DNA from 3 places in the Pararhizobium qamdonense genome. Region 2 is predicted to be linked to each of the others. Evidence: predicted binding sites of a transcription regulator. Region 2 holds the regulator's gene; each other region holds the start of a gene.
The links. The regulator PhoB, encoded in region 2, activates phosphate uptake and scavenging genes when phosphate is short. The targets are predictions, from matches to a motif close to TGTCATNNANCTGTCAT.
Positions count from the first base shown of each region.

Region 1: a site for PhoB is predicted at 4,557-4,573, ahead of PYR65_RS10190 (DUF47 family protein). Genes of this name have one in related genera too.
Region 3: a site for PhoB is predicted at 4,272-4,288, ahead of PYR65_RS02765 (DUF2794 domain-containing protein). Genes of this name have one in related genera too.

Region 1 covers NZ_CP119566.1:2,123,477-2,130,411, forward strand. The annotation lists gene recN (DNA repair protein RecN) at 1-1,614, shown strand, start outside; gene PYR65_RS10180 (hypothetical protein) at 1,647-2,147, opposite strand; gene ligA (NAD-dependent DNA ligase LigA) at 2,331-4,490, shown strand; gene PYR65_RS10190 (DUF47 family protein) at 4,597-5,241, shown strand; gene PYR65_RS10195 (inorganic phosphate transporter) at 5,241-6,242, shown strand; gene PYR65_RS10200 (putative bifunctional diguanylate cyclase/phosphodiesterase) at 6,287-6,935, opposite strand, start outside.
Region 2 covers NZ_CP119566.1:4,099,557-4,106,491, forward strand. The annotation lists gene PYR65_RS20075 (aspartate aminotransferase family protein) at 1-237, opposite strand, end outside; gene PYR65_RS20080 (GcrA family cell cycle regulator) at 671-1,204, shown strand; gene PYR65_RS20085 (VOC family protein) at 1,219-1,605, shown strand; gene phoB (phosphate regulon transcriptional regulator PhoB) at 1,587-2,270, opposite strand; gene phoU (phosphate signaling complex protein PhoU) at 2,378-3,088, opposite strand; gene pstB (phosphate ABC transporter ATP-binding protein PstB) at 3,166-3,981, opposite strand; gene pstA (phosphate ABC transporter permease PstA) at 3,994-5,316, opposite strand; gene pstC (phosphate ABC transporter permease subunit PstC) at 5,313-6,797, opposite strand; gene PYR65_RS20115 (substrate-binding domain-containing protein) at 6,898-6,935, opposite strand, start outside.
Region 3 covers NZ_CP119566.1:566,993-573,927, reverse strand. The annotation lists gene acnA (aconitate hydratase AcnA) at 251-2,941, shown strand; gene PYR65_RS02770 (DUF1223 domain-containing protein) at 3,148-3,906, shown strand; gene PYR65_RS02765 (DUF2794 domain-containing protein) at 4,309-4,716, shown strand; gene PYR65_RS02760 (GNAT family N-acetyltransferase) at 4,717-5,274, opposite strand; gene PYR65_RS02755 (Bax inhibitor-1/YccA family protein) at 5,405-6,148, opposite strand; gene PYR65_RS02750 (ABC transporter permease) at 6,377-6,935, opposite strand, start outside.

The DNA.
Region 1 (6,935 bases), 2.0 Mb from region 2:
GATGCCGGCCTGTCTGTGCTCACGGGGGAAACGGGTGCTGGAAAATCCATCCTGCTCGACAGTCTGTCGCTGGCGCTGGGTGGCCGGGGCGACGGTTCGCTGGTGCGCCACGGTGGCGACAAGGGGCAGGTGACGGCGGTTTTCGATGTCGGCATGGCCCATCCGGCGCGGCTTCTCGTGCGCGAAAACGGCATCGACGACGATGGCGATCTGATTTTCCGCCGGGTTCAATCCGCCGATGGCCGCACCAAGGCCTATGTCAACGACCAGCCGGTTTCCGTTCAGCTGATGCGCCAGGCAGGCCAGCTCCTGGTCGAGATCCATGGCCAGCACGATGACCGCGCGCTGGTCGATACCCATGCGCACCGCACCCTTCTTGATGCCTTCGGTGGTCTGGCCGACGAGGCGCAGTCTGTCTCCGGCCTTTACCGGATCTGGAAGGATGCCGAGCGGACGCTGAAAAAGCACCGCGACAAGGTCGAGGCCGCCGCCCGCGAGGCCGATTATCTGCGCGCCTCGGTCGAGGAGCTGGAGGCTCTATCGCCGCAGGACGGCGAGGAAGACGATCTGGCCGAGCGCCGTTCGCGGATGATGAAGGCGGAGCGCATCGCCGTCGATATCAACGAGGCAAGCGAGTTCCTCAACGGCAATGGTTCGCCGGTGCCCCTGATAGCCTCGATGGTCCGGCGCCTGGAGCGCAAGAGCCATGAGGCGCCCGGTCTTCTCGAAGAGACCGTGGAACTGCTGGACGCCGCGCTCAACCAGCTGTCCGACGCACAGATGGCGGTTGAAGCGGCCTTGCGGAAAACCGAATATGATCCGAAGGAGCTGGAACGGACGGAGGAGCGGCTGTTTGCGCTGCGTGCCGCCGCCCGCAAATATTCCGTCCCGGTGACGACGCTGCCGGCGCTGGCGGTCCGGATGATCTCCGATCTTGCCGATCTGGATGCGGGCGAAGAAAAGCTGAAACAGCTGGAAGCGCAGCTTGGCCTGACCAAGGGCGCCTTCGATGCGGCGGCGGTGGCGCTTTCGGCCAAGCGCCACAATACCGCAACAGCACTCTCGCAAGCGGTCATGGCCGAACTCCCGGCGTTGAAGCTGGAACGTGCCCGGTTCATGGTCGAAGTGACCTCCGATGCGCAGGCCGCTGCTGCCGAAGGTATCGACATCGTCGAATTCCATGTCCAGACCAATCCCGGCACACGGCCGGGCCCGATCATGAAGGTGGCGTCGGGGGGCGAGCTGTCGCGCTTCCTTCTGGCGCTGAAGGTGGCGCTTGCCGATCGCGGCTCGGCGCCGACGCTGGTTTTTGACGAAATCGACACCGGGGTCGGCGGCGCCGTTGCCGATGCCATCGGCCAGCGTCTCAAGCGGTTGTCAAAGACTGTCCAGGTTCTGTCCGTCACCCACGCGCCGCAGGTGGCAGCGCGCGCTGCAACGCATCTGTTGATTTCCAAGGGGCCTTCTGCGGAAAAATCCGAAACGATCGCCACCCGCGTCGCCCGCATGGACGACAAGGCCCGCACCGAAGAGATCGCCCGCATGCTCGCCGGTGCCTCGGTGACCGACGAGGCGAGGGCGGCTGCAGCGCGTCTGCTGGCGGGAAACGTATGAGCGATCAATTTCTCCACTGAGTAGATGATGGATCAGTAGGTAAAAATCCAATAATCGTGCGCAGCTGCAGCTGTTCTTAAGTTCTGCTTGGCTTCTCGTACGGCGCGAACGATGTGCCTTACGAGCAAAATGCGCAAGGCCCCGTGAAAGAATGCGATATCGTCATCATATTCGTTTTTAAGTTCTATATCGTCAAATTTCGCTAAATTAGCTCTACCTACGCAAACTCCGAAGCTCAAACCGTTCTGACGTATTGGATCTACTAATCTTAGCACAGAGCCATTGTGAGCAGCGGCGTTTCGCATCTCTCTAACTAAGTCGGTTACGTCGCCTTTGCTATTTATGTCGTCTGTAAAAATTATTCGTAATTTCATTTTATCCAGTGCAGACAGTGCATCTTTGAGATTTACGATCAATAATGTAAATGCGGCTTCGGAAATCCAATATGGCTCCGCATTCCAAAATTCAGTTCTGAGAACATCATCGCATTTTTTAAGTGTAGTTTCGGTAAGGCGGCAAAGTTCGTAGGACACTATGTTATTCCTATTCCGAAGATGGGTGTTGAACTAGGGTAATGAAATTACATTCAGGATGGCAATCGGTGTTTTGTTTCGGCAGTAATCACTATCTAATGGAACTGTCTCCGGTGGTTTTATAGCCCCTTCCCATAAAGCTATTTTGCTCTAAAACGACTCCGCAATCGAGGAGTCTCCATCATGTCGATTATGACTACCGTTGTTGAAAGTCTCACACTGGATGAGGCTGCATTAGAGCTGGAACGGCTGGCTGGCGAACTGGCGCATCATGATGCGCTTTATCACGGCAAGGATCAGCCGGAGATTTCGGATGCCGACTATGATGCGCTGAAGCGGCGCAACGAGGAGATCGAGGCCCGGTTTCCGGAACTCGTGCGGTCCGACAGTCCCTCGCGCAAGGTCGGTGCGGCACCCTCCGGCATCTTCCAGCAGATCACCCATGCCCGGCCGATGCTGTCGCTCGACAACGTATTTTCCGACGCGGACGTGCAGGACTTCATCGGCAGCGTCTATCGCTTCCTCGGCCTGTTGCCGGACAATTCGATCGCCTTTACGGCCGAGCCGAAGATCGACGGTCTGTCGATGTCGCTGCGCTATGAAAACGGCAAGCTTGTCAGCGCTGCGACCCGCGGGGACGGCACGACCGGCGAAAACGTCACGGCCAATATCCGCACGATCCAGGAAATCCCGCAGACCTTGCCGTCCGATGCCCCGGATGTCGTCGAGGTGCGTGGCGAGGTCTATATGGCCAAGAGCGACTTTTTGGCGCTGAACGCGCAGATGCTCGCTGAGGGCAGGCAGACCTATGTCAATCCGCGCAACACGGCGGCCGGGTCGCTGCGCCAGCTCGATGCGGCGATCACGGCCAGCCGCAAGCTGAAATTCTTCGCCTATGCCTGGGGCGAGATTTCGCAAATGCCTGCCGATACCCAGTTCGGCATGGTCGAGGTCTTCAAGCGCTGGGGGTTCCCGGTCAATCCGCTGATGCAGCGGCTGTCGTCGATCGATGCGATCCTCGAGCACTACAACAAAATCGGCCTCAAGCGTCCCGATCTTGATTACGATATTGACGGCGTGGTCTACAAGGTGGACCGGCTGGATCTGCAGCAGCGCCTGGGCTTTCGCTCGCGTTCGCCGCGCTGGGCAACCGCGCACAAGTTTCCAGCCGAGCAGGCATTCACGACAGTCGAGAATATCGACATCCAGGTTGGCCGCACTGGCGCGCTGACGCCGGTGGCGCGGCTGACGCCGGTCACGGTCGGAGGTGTCGTGGTGACCAATGCGACGCTGCACAATGCCGATTATATCGAAGGCATCGGCAATGGCGGCGAGCGCATCCGCGAGGAAGAACACGATATCCGCATCGGCGATACCGTCATCGTCCAGCGGGCAGGGGATGTGATCCCGCAGGTGCTGGACGTGGTGATGGAGAAGCGTTCGGCAACGGCTGAGCGCTATCCGTTCCCCAAAATATGCCCGGTCTGCGGCAGCCACGCGGTGCGCGAAAGAAACGAAAAGACGGGCAAGCTCGATTCCGTCACCCGCTGCACCGGTGGCTTCGTCTGCCGGGCGCAGGCGGTCGAGCATCTCAAGCACTTCGTCTCGCGCAATGCCTTTGACATCGAGGGGCTGGGGTCCAAGCAGATCGACTTCTTCTTCGAGGCCGAAGACCCGTCGCTGTCGATCAAGACGGCGCCCGATATTTTCACGCTGGAAAAGCGGCAGAATGCCTCTACGCTCACCAAGCTCGAAAATATCGACGGTTTTGGCAAGGTCAGCGTCCGCAAGCTCTACGATGCGATCAACGACCGGCGCCAAGTCGCGCTGCACCGGCTGATCTACGCGCTCGGCATCCGCCATGTCGGCGAAACCACGGCCAAGCTTCTGGCGCGCTCCTACGGAAGTTATAGCGCCTTTGCGGAAGCCATGAAGGCCGCCAGCGATATCACCTCGGAAGCCTGGAGCGACCTCAACACGATCGACGGCATCGGCGATGTGGTGGCCCGCGCGATCGTCGAGTTCTTCAAGGAACCGCGCAACATGGACGTGGTCTCGCGCCTCCTGGACGAGGTCACGCCGCAGGATGCGCAAGCGCCTGTCGCCAGCTCGAGCCCCGTCGCCGGCAAGACCGTCGTCTTCACCGGTTCGCTGGAAAGAATGACGCGCGACGAAGCCAAGGCCATGGCCGAGCGGCTGGGCGCGAAGGTTGCGGGCTCGGTGTCGAAGAAGACCGATCTTCTGGTCGCGGGCCCCGGTGCCGGCTCCAAACTGGAAAAAGCCCGCGAACTCGGCGTCGAAACCACCGATGAGGACGGCTGGTTTGTCCTAATCGGTGGGTAAGAGCTATTCCTTCGCCTTAAAAGCTTTCCCCGTTCCCCTGTCTTCTCTATGACGGCTGCCAGATTTGTGACAGTTTCGTGACAACGCGAAGATAGGTGGATGAACAATGCTGGGTTGGTTTCGCAAGCTTTTGCCGCGCGAAGACAAGTTCTTTGAGCTTTTCGAGGCGCATTCGCGCACGGTCGTCGGTGCGGCCGATGAATTGAAGGCGCTGCTTGCCGCAGAGGGCGATCTCGACGCACATTGCGACCGCATCGTCGCACTCGAATACCAGGCCGACGCGATTACCCGCGATGTGCTGCAGGCGGTGCGCCTCAGCTTCATCACGCCGTTCGATCGCGGCGATATCAAGGACCTGATCCAGTCGATGGATGATGCCATCGACATGATGCACAAGACGGTCAAGACGATCCGTCTGTTCGAGCAGAAGAGTTTCGATCCCGGCATGCGCGAGATGGGCGTTCTTATCGCCGATTCCGCCAAGCTGGTGGCAGAAGCGATCCCGTTGCTCGACCGGATCGGCGCCAATGTGCCGCGCCTGACCGCGATTGCCGAAGCGGTCAACCGGCTGGAGGAGCGCTCCGACCAGTTGCACGATGAGGGCCTCAAGGATCTGTTCCTGCGCCACGGCAACTCGAACCCGATGGCCTATATCATCGGCAGCGAGATCTATGGCGAACTCGAAAAGGTGGTCGACCGTTTCGAGGACGTCGTCAATGAAATCAGCGGCATCCTGATCGAGAACGTCTGATGGACGCGACACTCGCTTTGCCGCTGCTTATCGCCCTTATCGGCGTCGCGCTGTTCTTCGACTTTCTCAACGGCCTGCACGATGCCGCCAATTCGATCGCCACGATCGTCTCGACGCGGGTCCTGCGGCCGCAATATGCCGTCATGTGGGCGGCGTTTTTCAATTTCATCGCCTTCCTGTTCTTCGGCCTGCATGTGGCCGAGACGCTTGGGACCGGCATTATCGATCCCTCCATCGTCACGCCACAGGTGATCTTCGCCGCCCTGATGGGAGCGATCATCTGGAACATCGTCACCTGGATTTTCGGCATCCCGTCAAGTTCGTCGCATGCGCTGGTGGGCGGACTGGTCGGGGCAGGGCTTGCCAAGACCGGCGGCGACGCCATCGTGCTGAGCGGCCTTTTGAGAACCGTGGCCGCGATCTTCATGTCGCCGATGATCGGTTTCATGCTGGCGCTGCTGCTCGTGCTGATCGTCTCCTGGGTTTGCCTGCGCCAGACGCCGTTTGCCGTCGATCGCAGTTTTCGCGGCCTGCAGTTCATCTCGGCCTCGCTCTATTCGCTCGGTCATGGCGGCAATGACGCGCAAAAGACCATGGGCATCATCGCCGTGCTCCTGTTCAGCCAGGGCTATCTGGGGGAGACGTTCTATGTGCCGTTCTGGGTGGTCATCACCTGCCAGTCGGCCATGGCGCTCGGCACCCTGTTCGGCGGCTGGCGCATCGTGCACACGATGGGCTCGAAGATCACCAAGCTCAATCCGATGCAGGGTTTCTGTGCCGAAACCGGCGGAGCGATCACGCTGTTTGCGGCGACGTGGCTCGGCATTCCTGTCTCGACCACGCACACCATTACCGGCGCGATTATCGGCGTTGGCGCGGCACGGCGGGTCTCGGCCGTGCGCTGGGGGCTGGCGGGCAATATCCTGATCGCCTGGGTGGTGACGCTCCCGGCGGCAGCGCTGATCTCCGCTCTGTTTTATTTCGCGGCGGGACTGCTCTGAAAACGTGAAGCGCGGCGAACTGCTCGAAACGGTTTTGCCGCGCCTCAATGCATCCGGATGGGGATCTGCCCGGCGAAGCCTCTCGCCAGGAGCACGGCGGTCTGCTCCGGCGGCAGCGCCTTGCCGTAGCGATAACCTTGGCCCGCCTGGCATCCCAGCCGCCGCAAGCTGATTTCCTGCTCCTCGGTCTCGATGCCTTCGGCGATGGTCTCCAGACCGAGTTCGTTGCTCATCATCAACATCGCCCTGGTGATGGCCGCATCATGGGGGTTTTCGGTCATCTCGGAGATGAATGCCCGGTCGATCTTCAGTGTCGTCAGCGGAAATCGTTGCAGCGAGCTCAAGGAGGCAAAGCCGGTTCCGAAATCGTCGAAAGCAATGCCGACGCCGAGATCGCGCAGGTGGTGCACGGCTTCGAAGGCGTTGTCGTCGTTGAGAAGCGCGATCGTTTCCGTCACCTCAAGGCCAAGTGCTGACGGGGGCAGGTTATGGTCTGAAAGCGCGCTGGTGACATGCTGGACGAGCGTGGAGGCGCGATACTGGGCGGCGAAGAGATTGACGCTGACCTTGATCGGCGGCAGGCCGCTTGCCCGCCATTGCGCCGCCTGCCGGCAGGCCTCGCGCAGCACCCACCAGCCGACCGGCAGGGCGAGGGCACTTGATTCCAGCGCCGGCAGGAAATCGCCGGGATAG
Region 2 (6,935 bases):
GAGGCTTTCCTGGCCGGGCACTTCATAAAGGTTCGACAGGTGCCAGACCTTGTCAGCCTGCGCCTTCAGGGCGGAGACAAGATGCGGATGCGCATGACCGAGCGAATTGACTGCGACACCGGCGGCAAAATCGAGATAACGGGTGCCATCCTCGGCAATCAGCCAGACGCCTTCGCCGCGCTCGAACCGCAAGGGTGCGCGTGCATACGTGTCATAAAGCGGCGTGGCATCGGCCATGGCGCATGTCTCCTCAAACCATCACGGCAATTGTATAATCGGCGTCGTCAACAGGGCTGTGACCAGCCGGTAAAAAATCAAAATGCCGCCTTGCGGCGGCCAGCGCACTATCTTCATTTCGCAGTGCAATGTCAACAAAAGCCCATGATTTCCGGCAATTCCCGTTGATACAGAGGATGTGATTTTTTTAGCCGGATACACTTGCAAAAATGCCACGCATCGCAAGCAAGTTGGGGAAAACTCAGAAATCGATTCGGCGGGATTCCCCTGACTCTTGTCAGGGAGTCCCCCGGGCTCTACGTTAAGAAACAACTACTAGAACGCATGCGGCGGACCTAGTCACCAAAAGTGTTATCGCGTTTCAGCCTTGGATTACATCCAGGGCCCGGTGAAGGATTCGACCATCACCAACGCTGGGAATGGAGACAAGACCATGAATTGGACTGACGAGCGGGTCGAAAAACTCAAGAAATTGTGGTCCGAGGGTTTGAGCGCGAGCCAGATCGCTGCACAACTCGGCGGCGTCAGCCGCAACGCCGTCATCGGCAAGGTTCACCGTCTCTGCTTGCCGGGCCGCGCCAAGGCCGGCGGCAGCACGGCAACCGCACGGGCCAAACGCCCTGCCCCGACCGCTGCACCACGCGCACCGAGCTTTACCGCAGCACGCATGACAGCCACCCGCACCGTGACCCGCACCACCGGCGCGACCGTCATGAAGGAAGAGGTCGAGATCGACGCGATCGAGGATCAGGAAACAGCGCCCGCCGGCAACAATGTCGTTGTTCCGATGTCGCGCCGCCTGGTGCTGACGCAGCTGACCGACCGCACCTGCAAATGGCCGATCGGCGACCCGATGAAGGAAGAGTTCCACTTCTGCGGCAACGATTCCCCGGACACATCCCCATACTGCACATTCCACGCCAAGCTGGCCTACCAGCCCTCCGGCGAGCGCCGCCGGGCTCGCTAAGGGCGGAACCTGCCTTGCGCTTCGTCAATCCCATCCCGTTCGTGCGGGATATCAGCATCTCGAAAGCCTTCTATGGCGAGAAGCTGGGACTGGCGATCAAGCAGGATTTCGGCGATTTCGTCCTGTTTGAAACGGGATTTGCCATCCATGAGGGCAAATCCCTGGAAACGACGGTTTGGGGACATCCGTCAGTCAGTTCCGGGGCCTATGGCCGTCAAAATGTCCTGCTCTATTTCGAACATGATCCTTTGGATGCGCTGTTTGCCCGCATCGCCGGTCATGTAATCCTCATCCATCCCATCGAGACCCAGCCCTGGGGACAGAGGGTATTCCGCTTTTACGATCCGGATGGTCACGCCATTGAAATTGGCGAACCGCTCGATCAGCTTTCCAGCGAATAGCCAGCACCGCGCACCGTGCGGATCACGTCCTGCATGTTGGAAAAGTTCAGCGCCTTGCGCAGGCGGCCGACATGCACGTCGACCGTGCGCTCATCGACATAGATGTCATGACCCCAGACACCGTCCAGAAGTTGCGAGCGCGAAAAGACGCGGCCTGGCGAGGCCATGAAGAATTCCAGCAGGCGAAACTCCGTCGGGCCCAGGCGGACCTCGCGGGTCTTGCGGTGGACGCGGTGGGTTTCGCGATCGAGTTCGATATCGCCGCATTTCAGCAGCGTTGACAGCACTTCGGGCTTTGCCCGGCGCAGCATCGCCTTGACCCGTGCCATCAGTTCCGGCGTCGAGAACGGCTTGACCACATAATCATCGGCGCCGGTGGCCAGACCGCGCACGCGCTCGCTCTCTTCGCCGCGTGCCGTCAGCATGATGATCGGCAGGCGTTCGGTTTCCGGGCGCTGGCGCAGCCGGCGGCACAGTTCGATGCCGGAAACGCCCGGCAGCATCCAGTCGAGGATGAGGAGATCGGGAAGACGTTCCTGCAGGCGCATTTCCGCCTCGTCGCCACGATTGATCGTATCGACTTCGAACCCTTCGGCCTCGAGATTGTATCGGAGGAGGACGCTGAGCGCCTCTTCGTCTTCAACAACAGCAATTCTTGGCAACATTCAGTTCTGCTCCTTGGCGCCCGGCCGGCTGGCCGAAGGCTTGCCGAGCGGCTCCAGCGGCCGCTCGCGCATTTATCCGTAAGATTTCACTTACTTTACTGTGGGCATCAATTGCCGATTGCGCCAACCGTATTGGCCGTATCGTCCTTCGGACGCTCGCCAACCGGCTGTGCGCCAGTCGCCATGTAGTAGATGGTTTCGGCGATATTGGTGGCGTGGTCGCCGATACGCTCGATGTTCTTGGCGCAGAACAGGAGATGCGTGCAGGGCGTGATGTTGCGCGGGTCTTCCATCATGTACGTCAGGAGTTCGCGGAACAGCGAGGTATAGATCGCATCGATCTCATTGTCGCGTTCGCGGATGCTGTTGGCCTTTTCCGGCGAGCGCGAAGCGTAGACATCGAGCACTTCCTTGAGCTGAACGAGCGCGAGCTCGGCCAGATGCTCCAGGCCGCGCGCCAGCTGCCGGGGCAGGCTGGCATGGGCAACGGCGATGACGCGCTTGGCGTTGTTCTTGCCGAGATCGCCGACGCGCTCCAGATCGGCCGCGATGCGGATCGATCCCATGATTTCGCGCAGGTCCGCCGCCATCGGCTGGCGTTTGGCAATGGTGACGATCGCCTTCTCGCCGATCTGGCGCTCGGCCTCGTCGAGAATGGCATCGTCGGAGATGACCTTCTGGGCGAGCGCCAGGTCGGAATTGACCAGGGCGCGCACGGATTCGGCCACCATCTGTTCGGCCAGGCCGCCCATCTCGGAGATGCGCCGGGTCAGGTACTTCAGATCTTCGTCATAGACGGAAGCAATGTGCGTAGACATGATTGTTTTTCCTTGCGATCACAATCCGGGTTGGAAGACCACCACCCTGCCCTCATGACAGGGTGGCGAAAGCGTCCTCAGCCGAAGCGGCCCATGATGTAGTCTTGGGTCCGCTGGTCGTCCGGATTGGTGAACATCTTGTCGGTGTCGTTTTCCTCGACGAGATTGCCGAGATGGAACATGGCGGTGCGCTGCGAGACGCGGGCGGCCTGCTGCATCGAGTGCGTGACGATGACGATCGTATAGTTCGTGCGCAGTTCGTGGATCAGTTCCTCGACCTTGGCAGTCGCGATCGGATCCAGCGCCGAACAGGGTTCGTCCATCAGGATGACTTCCGGGCTGACGGCAACGGCGCGGGCAATGCACAGGCGCTGCTGCTGACCACCGGACAGGCCGGTGCCGGATTCGTGCAGGCGGTCCTTCACCTCGTTCCAGAGACCAGCCTTTTGAAGGCTCGACTCGACGATCTGGTCAAGCTCGGCCTTGGTGCGGGCGAGACCGTGGATCTTCGGACCGTAGGTGACGTTCTCGTAGATCGACTTCGGGAACGGGTTCGGCTTCTGGAAAACCATGCCGACGCGGGCGCGCAGTTCGACGACGTCGATGCTCGGGTCGTAGATATCACCGTCGTCGAGGGTGATCTTGCCGGTGACGCGGCAGCTGTCGATCGTGTCGTTCATGCGGTTGAGTGTGCGCAGGAACGTCGACTTGCCGCATCCGGACGGGCCGATCAGCGCGGTGACGGTGTTTTCACGGACGTTGAGGTTCACATCGAAAAGCGCACGCTTTTCGCCATAATATACCGAAACGTCCTTTCCGATCATCTTGAAGGGAACAGTGTTCATTTTCTGGTCCAGCGCCTTTTCAACTGCTGCTTCTGACATCATGTTCATGTTTCTACCTCACTACCAGCGCCGCTCAAAGCGACGCCGCAACAGGATTGCGCCCAGGTTCATGACGACGAGGAAGATCAAGAGGATCATGATCGCACCCGAAGTCCGTTCGACAAATGCACGTTCGGCTTCGTTGGCCCACATATAGATCTGGACCGGCAGAGCAGTGGACGGGTCCATCGGCGAGCCCGGATAATCGACCACGAAGGCCACCATGCCGATCAAAAGAAGCGGCGCGGTTTCGCCGAGCGCATGCGCCAGGCCGATGATGGTGCCCGTGAGCACGCCTGGCATGGCGAGCGGCAGGACATGGTGGAAGATGGTCTGCATCTTCGACGCGCCAAGACCCAAAGCTGCCGAGCGGATCGACGGCGGCACCGCCTTCAAGGCTGCGCGGGTGGCGATGATGATCGTAGGAAGCGTCATCAATGTCAGCACCAGGCCACCGACGACGGCGGCCGAACGGGGCATGCCGGCGAAGTTGATGAAGATCGACAGGCCGAGCAGACCATAGACGATGGAGGGAACCGCCGCGAGGTTGTTGATATTGACCTCGATCAGATCGGTCAGCCGGTTCTTCGGCGCAAACTCCTCCAGATAGATCGATGCCGCAACGCCGATCGGAAGGGCAAGCGCCAGGACGATCAGCATCATGTACAGCGAGCCGAGTGCGGCGACGCCAATACCGGCGGCTTCAGGACGGCTGGAGGCACCATAGGTGAACAGGCCGGTGTTGAACTGCTTGGCCATTGCGCCGGTTTCGGTCAGCTTTTTCATCCATTCGAGCTGCTGATCCTTCACCTTGCGGTTGGCTTCGGCAACGGTCAGGTCGATCTGGCCCTTGTTGGCGCTGTCGATATTGCCTTCTGCGAGCAGAGAGACATTGGCGGTCGTGCCGATGATGGCCGGATTGGCAACCACCAGATCGCGCAGTTGCGTGCGGGCACTGGCCGAAACCATGTCCGTTGCCTGCTTGACGAGCGGCCTGTTGGCAGGATCGATGCCAAGTGCCTTGATCAGCGCGTCACGCACCAGAAAAGGATAGTTCGCCGTCATCAGCTTGGACGGATTGGCGCCACGCTCGTTCTTCGGATCGATGATCTGTTCCGAAAACTCGATCGGCAGGGTGATCGCCGTCTGCTGGAAGGCCGTGTAGCCCTTGGAGACGACGGTCCACAACAGAACGAAGAGGAAGAACAGGCCGATCAGGATTGCCGTCAGGCCGTAAGCCTTGAAGCGGCGTTCGGACGCGTAGCGCTTCTTGATGCCGATATCGCGTCTTGTCTGCGCCGGGCGCACGAAGGTGGACTGTACGGAGGATGTCATGTCGGTCATTCGTACTGTTCCCGATACTTGCGCACGATGTAGAGTGCATAGATGTTGAGGCAGAGCGTGATGGCAAACAGCGTGATGCCGAGAGCAAACGCCACCAATGTCTGAGGCGAGTTGAACTCGAGGTCGCCCGTCAGCTGATTGACGATCTTGACGGTGACCGTGGTCATCGCCTCGAACGGGTTGAGCTGCATGCGGGCGGCAACACCGGCAGCCAGCACCACGATCATGGTCTCACCGACAGCACGCGAAGCCGTCAGAAGCAGAGCACCGACGATGCCGGGAAGTGCTGCCGGCAGGATGACGCGCTTGATGGTTTCGGAGCGGGTGGCGCCAAGACCGAGCGAGCCGTCGCGCAGCGAACGCGGCACCTGCGTGATGATATCGTCCGACAGGGAGGAGACGAACGGGATCAGCATGATGCCCATGACGAGACCGGCGGTGAGAACGCTCTGCGCCTGGATGAAGTTGACGTAGTTTCCCGTCACCAGCCCATTCAGCTGCGCCGAGATATCACGCAGGAAAGGCCCGACCGTCACCAGCGCGAAGAAGCCGTAGACGATGGTCGGAATGCCGGCGAGGATTTCGAGCAGCGGCTTGGCAATGCCGCGCACCACAGGCCTTGCATATTCGGCCATGTAGATGGCGGCGAACAGGCCGACCGGCACGGCAAAGAGCATGGCGACAAAGGCAATATAGAGCGTACCCGCGAGAAGCGGCAGAAGACCGAACTGGCCTTCCGTGCCGCCGCTGCCGGCCGCCGAAAAGCGCGGATCCCAGACAGTGCCGAAGAAGAATGCGCTGGGGGATACCGACTGGAAGAAGCGGATGGCCTCCGACAACATCGAGCCGACAATGCCGACCGTCGTCAGGATCGCAATGGAAGAGGCCAAAAGCAACGTACCGAGCATGACGCGCTCGACACGGTTTCTGGCCCGGAAGGGCGCGCTGATACCGCGAATGGCGAAAACAGCACCGGCAAGGGCGATGATCAGCACGACCGCGCTCATCACCCACCGGCTGCCGTCTCTCAAGCTGTTATAATGCTGGGCGGCCGCAACCATATAAGGCTCGCCGGCATTGGCCATTGGAACGCCCTTGGCCGCCAGCGCGTCTCGCAGGCTGGAGGAGCCGTTGGTGACGGCTTCAAGCTCAGCACTGTTCAAAAGCTTCAGGCCATTGGCAACCTGCATGACCTGGCCGAGCATTAGCTCGGTGGTCGCGCCACCCTGGCTTTGAACAGTTTCCGGCAAAGCGGACCGGACGGAATTTTCAACGAAAAACGGGCTGGCGAGAAGCCACACGGCAAGAACGAAAACAGCCGGCAGAACCGCCCAGATGGCGACATAGGCGCCATGATAACCAGGAAGAGAATGCAGGGCGGAAAGCTTGCCTTTGGAGCTGGCCATCGCCCGCCCACGGCCGGCAAAAAATGCTCCAAGGCCAACGATCAAAATGACCAAAAGAATAAGAGAAGTGCTCATCGATATGTCCCCCCGGCCCATCAATCATTGAAAGCCGGCAAATCCGCATACTTCGGGAGGTCCGGCACGGCGTTTCGCCGTGCCGGATTATTGACTTATATTAGAGCATGTTGCCGTCGGTGAAGGCCTTGCGGTCAG
Region 3 (6,935 bases), 830 kb from region 2:
ACGACGTTCGTCGCAGTGCAAAAAAATTGTCTCAAATTGAGGACGGATGGTCTGGCACGTTCCGGAGAAATTATCTATAACCGCCCCAACACGCCAGCGGTCGGCGTGAATTTCATCCTAGCGCCGAACATGGAATGATTTCCACGTACGGACAGCGGAAATGGCCGTACCCGCATCCCATATCGCGCTTTAAATGCGTTCGGGCGTTCGTGCGTCACGTTTTGGCGATCTAACGGAACGGGGTATTCCAGTGTCCAAATCCCTAGACAGTTTCAATTGTCGGTCGACGCTCTCGGTCAATGGCGTAGACTATGTCTATTACAGCCTGCCGAAGGCAGAAGAAAACGGCCTCGCCGGCGTTTCAAAGCTGCCCTATTCGATGAAGGTTCTGCTTGAGAACCTCCTGCGCTTCGAAGACGGCCGCTCGGTCACCAAGGAAAATATCCTGGCCGTCGCCGAATGGCTCAACAACAAGGGCCGCGAAGAAAACGAAATCGCCTATCGCCCGGCCCGCGTGCTGATGCAGGACTTCACCGGCGTTCCCGCCGTCGTCGATCTGGCTGCGATGCGCGACGCGATGGTCTCGCTCGGTGGCGACCCGGAAAAGATCAACCCGCTGGTTCCGGTCGATCTCGTCATTGACCACTCGGTCATCGTCGATGAATTCGGCACGCCGACCGCCTTTGCCCGCAATGTCGAGCTTGAATACGAGCGTAACGGCGAGCGCTACCGCTTCCTGAAGTGGGGCCAGCAGGCCTTCAAGAATTTCCGCGTCGTCCCGCCTGGCACCGGCATCTGTCACCAGGTCAATCTTGAATATCTCGGCCAGACGGTCTGGACCAAGGAAGAAGACGGCGAAATCACCGCCTATCCCGATACCTGCGTCGGCACCGACAGCCACACGACCATGATCAATGGTCTCGGCGTTCTCGGCTGGGGCGTCGGCGGCATCGAGGCCGAAGCGGCCATGCTTGGCCAGCCCGTTTCCATGCTTCTGCCTGAAGTCATCGGCTTCAAGCTGACCGGCAAGCTGAAGGAAGGCGTCACCGCGACCGACCTCGTGCTGATGGTCGTGCAGATGCTGCGCAAGAAGGGCGTGGTGTCCAAGTTCGTCGAATTCTTCGGTTCCGGCCTCGACAACATGACGCTGGCCGACCGCGCGACGATCGGCAATATGGGCCCCGAATATGGTGCGACCTGCGGCTTCTTCCCGGTCGATTCCGAAACCATCAACTACCTCACCATGTCCGGCCGCGAAGAACAGCGCATCGCGCTGGTCGAAGCCTATTCCAAGGCGCAAGGCATGTGGCGCGACAATGACGGCGCCGATCTGGTCTTCACCGACACGCTCGAACTCGACCTCGGCCAGGTTGTGCCTGCCATGGCCGGCCCGAAGCGTCCGGAAGGCCGCATCCCGCTGGAAAACATCGCATCCGGTTTTGCCGGTTCTCTGGAAGGCGAATACAAGAAGCCGGGCCAGCTCGACATGCGCTACGCCGTCGAAGGCGCGGATTACGACATCGGTCACGGCGACGTGGCGATTGCCGCCATCACCTCCTGCACCAATACGTCCAACCCCAGCGTTCTGATCGCTGCCGGCCTTCTTGCCCGCAACGCCGTCGCCAAGGGCCTGAAGACCGCGCCTTGGGTCAAGACATCGCTGGCCCCTGGATCGCAGGTCGTTGGTGAGTACCTGTCGAAATCCGGCCTGCAGGATTCGCTGGATGCGCTGGGCTTCAATCTCGTCGGCTTCGGCTGCACGACCTGCATCGGCAATTCCGGCCCGCTGCCGGCGCCGATCTCCAAGACGATCAACGAGAAGGGCCTGATCATGTCCGGCGTTCTCTCGGGCAACCGCAACTTCGAGGGCCGCATCTCTCCGGACGTTCAGGCCAACTACCTGGCTTCGCCGCCGCTGGTAGTGGCTTACGCGCTCGCCGGTACGGTGCAGAAGGACCTGACAACCGAGCCGCTTGGCATCGGCAGCGATGGACAGCCCGTGTTCCTCAAGGACGTCTGGCCGACCTCGCAGGAGATCCAGGAATATATCCTGAAATACGTCACCCGCGCACTCTACGCATCGAAATATGCCGACGTGTTCAAGGGCGATGCCAACTGGCAGGCGGTTCAGGTTCCGGCCGGCCAGACCTATGCCTGGGACGACAATTCGACCTATGTCCAGAACCCGCCTTACTTCGTCGGCATGGGCAAGACCGGCTCTGGCATTTCCGACATCAAGGGCGCCCGCGTCCTTGGCCTGTTCGGCGACAAGATCACCACCGACCACATTTCGCCTGCCGGTTCGATCAAGGCAGCATCGCCTGCCGGTGCCTATCTGATCGGCCATGGCGTCGGCGTTGCCGACTTCAACCAGTACGGCACGCGCCGTGGCAACCATGAAGTGATGATGCGCGGCACATTCGCCAATATCCGCATCCGCAACCACATGATGGGTCCGAACGGCAAGGAAGGCGGCTACACGATCCACTATCCTTCGAAGGAAGAGATGTCGATCTATGACGCGGCCATGCAGTACAAGGCCGAAGGCGTTCCACTGGTCATCTTCGCCGGTGTCGAATATGGCAACGGCTCGTCGCGTGACTGGGCTGCCAAGGGCACCAACCTGCTTGGCGTCAAGGCCGTGATCGCCCAGTCGTTCGAGCGTATCCACCGCTCCAACCTCGTTGGCATGGGCATTGTGCCTTTCGTCTTCGAGGAAGGCACGACCTGGGAATCGCTTGGCCTCAAGGGCGACGAGAGCGTCACGATCGATGGCCTGTCCAACGTCCAGCCGCGCGAAAAGCGCGTTGCCAAGATTACCTATGCCGACGGCACGGTGAAGGACGTTCCGCTGATCTGCCGCATCGATACGCTCGATGAGGTCACCTACATGAACAATGGCGGCATTCTGCAGACGGTTCTGCGTGATCTCGCGGCCTGATGCATCCTTGATGCTGATAGGAACGAAGCCGGGGCTTTCACGAGCCCTGGCTTTTTTGTGATCGCGGCTGCTCAGGCCTCACTCCAACGTGATTTTCCGTTGAAAGAGGAGCGGCGTATGAAGGAGGCCGACAGAGACTGTACGCCTGTACAACACCGTGAAATACAGACCGTTCAATGCCGAAAGCCCTTGCCATGGAAGTGCCGATGTCCGCATCAAGTACCGTTTGCCGTATCATGCTCGCCTGTGGCCTTGGCCTCTTGGCGATGCCGGCGGTGGCGCAGGACGCGGGCAAGCCGGCCGGCGTCGTTGAACTGTTCACCAGCCAGGGCTGCTCGTCGTGCCCGCCGGCGGATGCCGCCTTGAAGACGCTGATCGACGACGGCAAGGTCGTGGCGCTGTCCTATCACGTCGATTACTGGAACTATCTCGGCTGGGCCGATACGCTGGCTTCCAAGGACAACACCGCCCGGCAATATGCCTATGCCAGAATGTTCGGCCGCAGCGGCGTCTATACGCCACAGGCCGTGCTCAATGGCCGCGATCATATCAATGGCGCGGATCTGAACGGAATCAACAACCGGCTTTCATCGATGGATGCCGCCGGAAAAGGCCTTGCCGTCCCGGTCTCGGCCAGCGTCAACAAGGATGAGATGACGATCAAGATCGGCGCCGGTACCGGCAAGGCCAATGTCGTCGTTGTCTATTTCAACCGCGAGAAGCTGGTCGACGTTCAGAAGGGCGAAAACAGCGGCAAGAAGATTTCCTACTGGCACTCGGTGCGCGACATCCAGACGATCGGCATGTGGGATGGCAAGCCCGCCGACTTTGTTCTGCCGGCCTCCGTCCTTAATGAAGGCGAAAATGGCGGCTGCGCCGTGCTGTTGCAGAAGATGAAGGACAGCGAGACGCCCGGCGCCATCGTCGGAGCGACGACAGTGATGGCGGAGACGACCGCCAACTGACGGTCAGGGCGCTTTTGACGCCGATATGGTTCGGCCCGGCAGCATCGAGGGGCTGGGGCTGAGGGTTCGAAGATGCCGGACCGAACCGGCCATGTTTTGCAGATGCAAGCAGCACCCGAGCCACACGGCGTCTGGAGCAGCCGCGCCCGAAGGACGCTTGCCGCTCCATTGCTGCACCGCTTAAGGCAGAAAAATCCTCAAACAGACATGCAGGCCGGTCACGAGGAAGGACTTCCCAGTGCCAACGAGCGCGAGTTTCCGTGTCAATTGGGGCGACGATTTGTTTGAAATGCGGCACGCTGAAAAAAGTCTCCCACAATTGCGCAGGGCGTTGCGGCTTGCTTTTCGCCCAAGGTCAGGCAAACTGTAACCGTCCTGTCACAAAAAAAGGCCGGAGTACCGATGACTGATCAGCCGGATTTGCCGCAAGGCGAGACCCGTTCCGAAAGGCAGAAATCATCCGATGTGGTTGTTAACCTGCAGGAATATCGCAGCAGCAATCAGGACCAGCTCCCCATCACCTTCCACCGCCGCGAACTCGATATGATCCTCAGGGTCTACGGCCGCATGGTGGGCGAAGGCGAATGGCGCGATTATGCCATGGACCATCTGCGCGACAAGGCCGTGTTCTCGGTTTTCAAGCGGTCGGGGGAAATGCCGCTGTTCAGGATTGAGAAAAACCCGAAACTGTCAGCCAAACAGGGCGCCTTCAGCGTCGTCAACACACATGGCATGATTCTGAAACGCGGCCATGACCTGCAGCAGGTTCTCAAAGTCTTCGACAAGATGCTCAAGGTCATCAAGAGCTGATCAGCTGCGATAGAGCGTATCGGGATAAAGGCCGGGCTCCGGATCGCTCGTCAGGCCTTCGCCGAGCGGCAATTGCATGATGATCGTATCGAGCCAGCGGCCATGCTTGAAGCCCGTGCCCCTCATCAGCCCGCCATGCTCGAACCCCGCAGCACGGTGAACCGCGACGGAGGCCGGATGCGCTGCGCCTATAACGGCGACCATCTGGCGGAAACCGAGTTGCGTGCAGCGCCGGATGAGTTCTGCAAGCAGCGCCTTGCCCACACCCTGCCCGCGCGCCTCCGGCGCCAGATAGATCGAATCCTCGACCAGGAAACGGTAGGCGGTGCGGGTGCGGAATGCCGAAGCATAGGCATAGCCCAGCAGCAGACCACCCGCATCGACAGCAGCGATGTAAGGATAGCCATTGCCGGTGATGAGAGAAAAGCGCGCGGCCATTTCGGCTTCGTCCGGCGGCGTCATTTCGTAGGATGCCACCCCGTTCAGCACCGATTCGCGGTAGATATCAGTTATGGCCGGGATGTCGGATGAGGTCGCGTCGCGCAGGGTGAAGGACATGGGCAAACCTGTCTGGGAGAATAATCCCGTTTGCCATATCGCATTCAGGCATTCAAGCGTGCAGCTTGCAGAAACTGGGCAACAAAAAAGGCGGCCGAGGCCGCCTTTTCAGATCTATGTCCGTTCCGGACTATTCTTTGTTTCCAAGGAAACGCAGCATGAACAAGAACAGGTTGATGAAGTCGAGATAGAGGGTCAGCGCGCCCATGATGGCCTTGCGGCCAGTGGCTTCAGCGCCTTCTTCTTCGAAATACATTTCCTTGATCTTCTGGGTATCGTAGGCGGTGAGGCCTGCGAAGATCAGAACACCGATGGCCGAGATCGCAAAATCAAGCGCCGAAGAGGCGAGGAAGATATTGACGATCGAGGCAATGATCAGGCCGAACAGGCCCATCATCAGGAACGAGCCCATGCCCGACAGGCTACGCTTGGTGGTGTAGCCGTACAGCGACAGGGCACCGAACGAAGCGGCCGTGACAAAGAACGTCTGGGTGATGCTCTGGCCGGTGTAGATCAGGAAGATCGACGACAGCGAGAGACCCATCAGACCGGCATAGACCCAGAAGGTCGTCTGCGCGGCGGATACGCTCATCGAGTTGATGCGGAAGCTCATGTAGAACACCAGAGCCAGCGGCGCGAGCATGACAACCCACTTCAGCGGGCTCACATAGATCGCCTGACCGAAAGCTGTCAGCTGTCCGTCTGCAAAAGCGAACTGGAACGCAGCAAAGGCCGCGATACCGGTGATCGCCAGACCGAGGGCCATCAGGTTGTACACCTTGAGCATATAGGTGCGCAGACCTTCGTCGATTACGGCCCCCGCCTGTGCGCCGGCAGGCGACATTCGGGTTTGGTAGTTTCTAAGATCAGCCATTGTTTCCTCTTTAAAAGCCCCGGTTAAGTTTACGGTGTCGGGCGGTAAGGGCGCATCCCTTTTTTAAAGGTGCCAGCCACTTAACCCAGGCGCCGCTGCGGGGCTCCAGCATGCCTAAAGGGAATATGATGTCGAAATACGACTTGCACAAGACCGGCAGCCCGCAGAATCCGCCAAAATGCGGATTCTGCGGGCTTTCGAGGGGTAGCGTTAACGGTTAACTGCCCTTCACAGCTCGCGCAGGACGGGTGCAGCCTTCTGCCCAAGCACTCGCCAGGTGCCGGCCAGACCGAAACCCACCGTGACGATCAGCGCAACGGCCATGGTGACAAGCGCCACATCGGGCAGGAAGGAGGACGGCAGCTTCATGATGTTACTGACCACGAACCAGGCCGCAACCCCGCCGGCAAACAGCGCGAAAATCGCCGTCGACAGTCCAAGCATGGCGTATTCGTAGCAGAAGGCGCGGATCAGCGTCGAGCGTGTAGCGCCCAGCGTCTTCAAGACCACGGCATCATGGGTGCGGGCCCGGTTGCCCGCCGCGAGCGCTCCGGCAAGCACCAGGATGGAGGCAACCAGCGCCACGGCGGCTGCGGCACGGATCGCTGTCGCCAGCTGGCCGACCAGCACATTGATGATATCGAGCGCATCCTTGACCCGGACACTGGTGATGGTCGGATAGGTATTGGTGACGGCCTTCAGCGTCGCCGCCTCCTCTGCAGCCGTCGCACCCGGATCGATCACCGTGGCAAGCCAGGCATGCGGCGCGCCGGCAAAGGTATTGGGC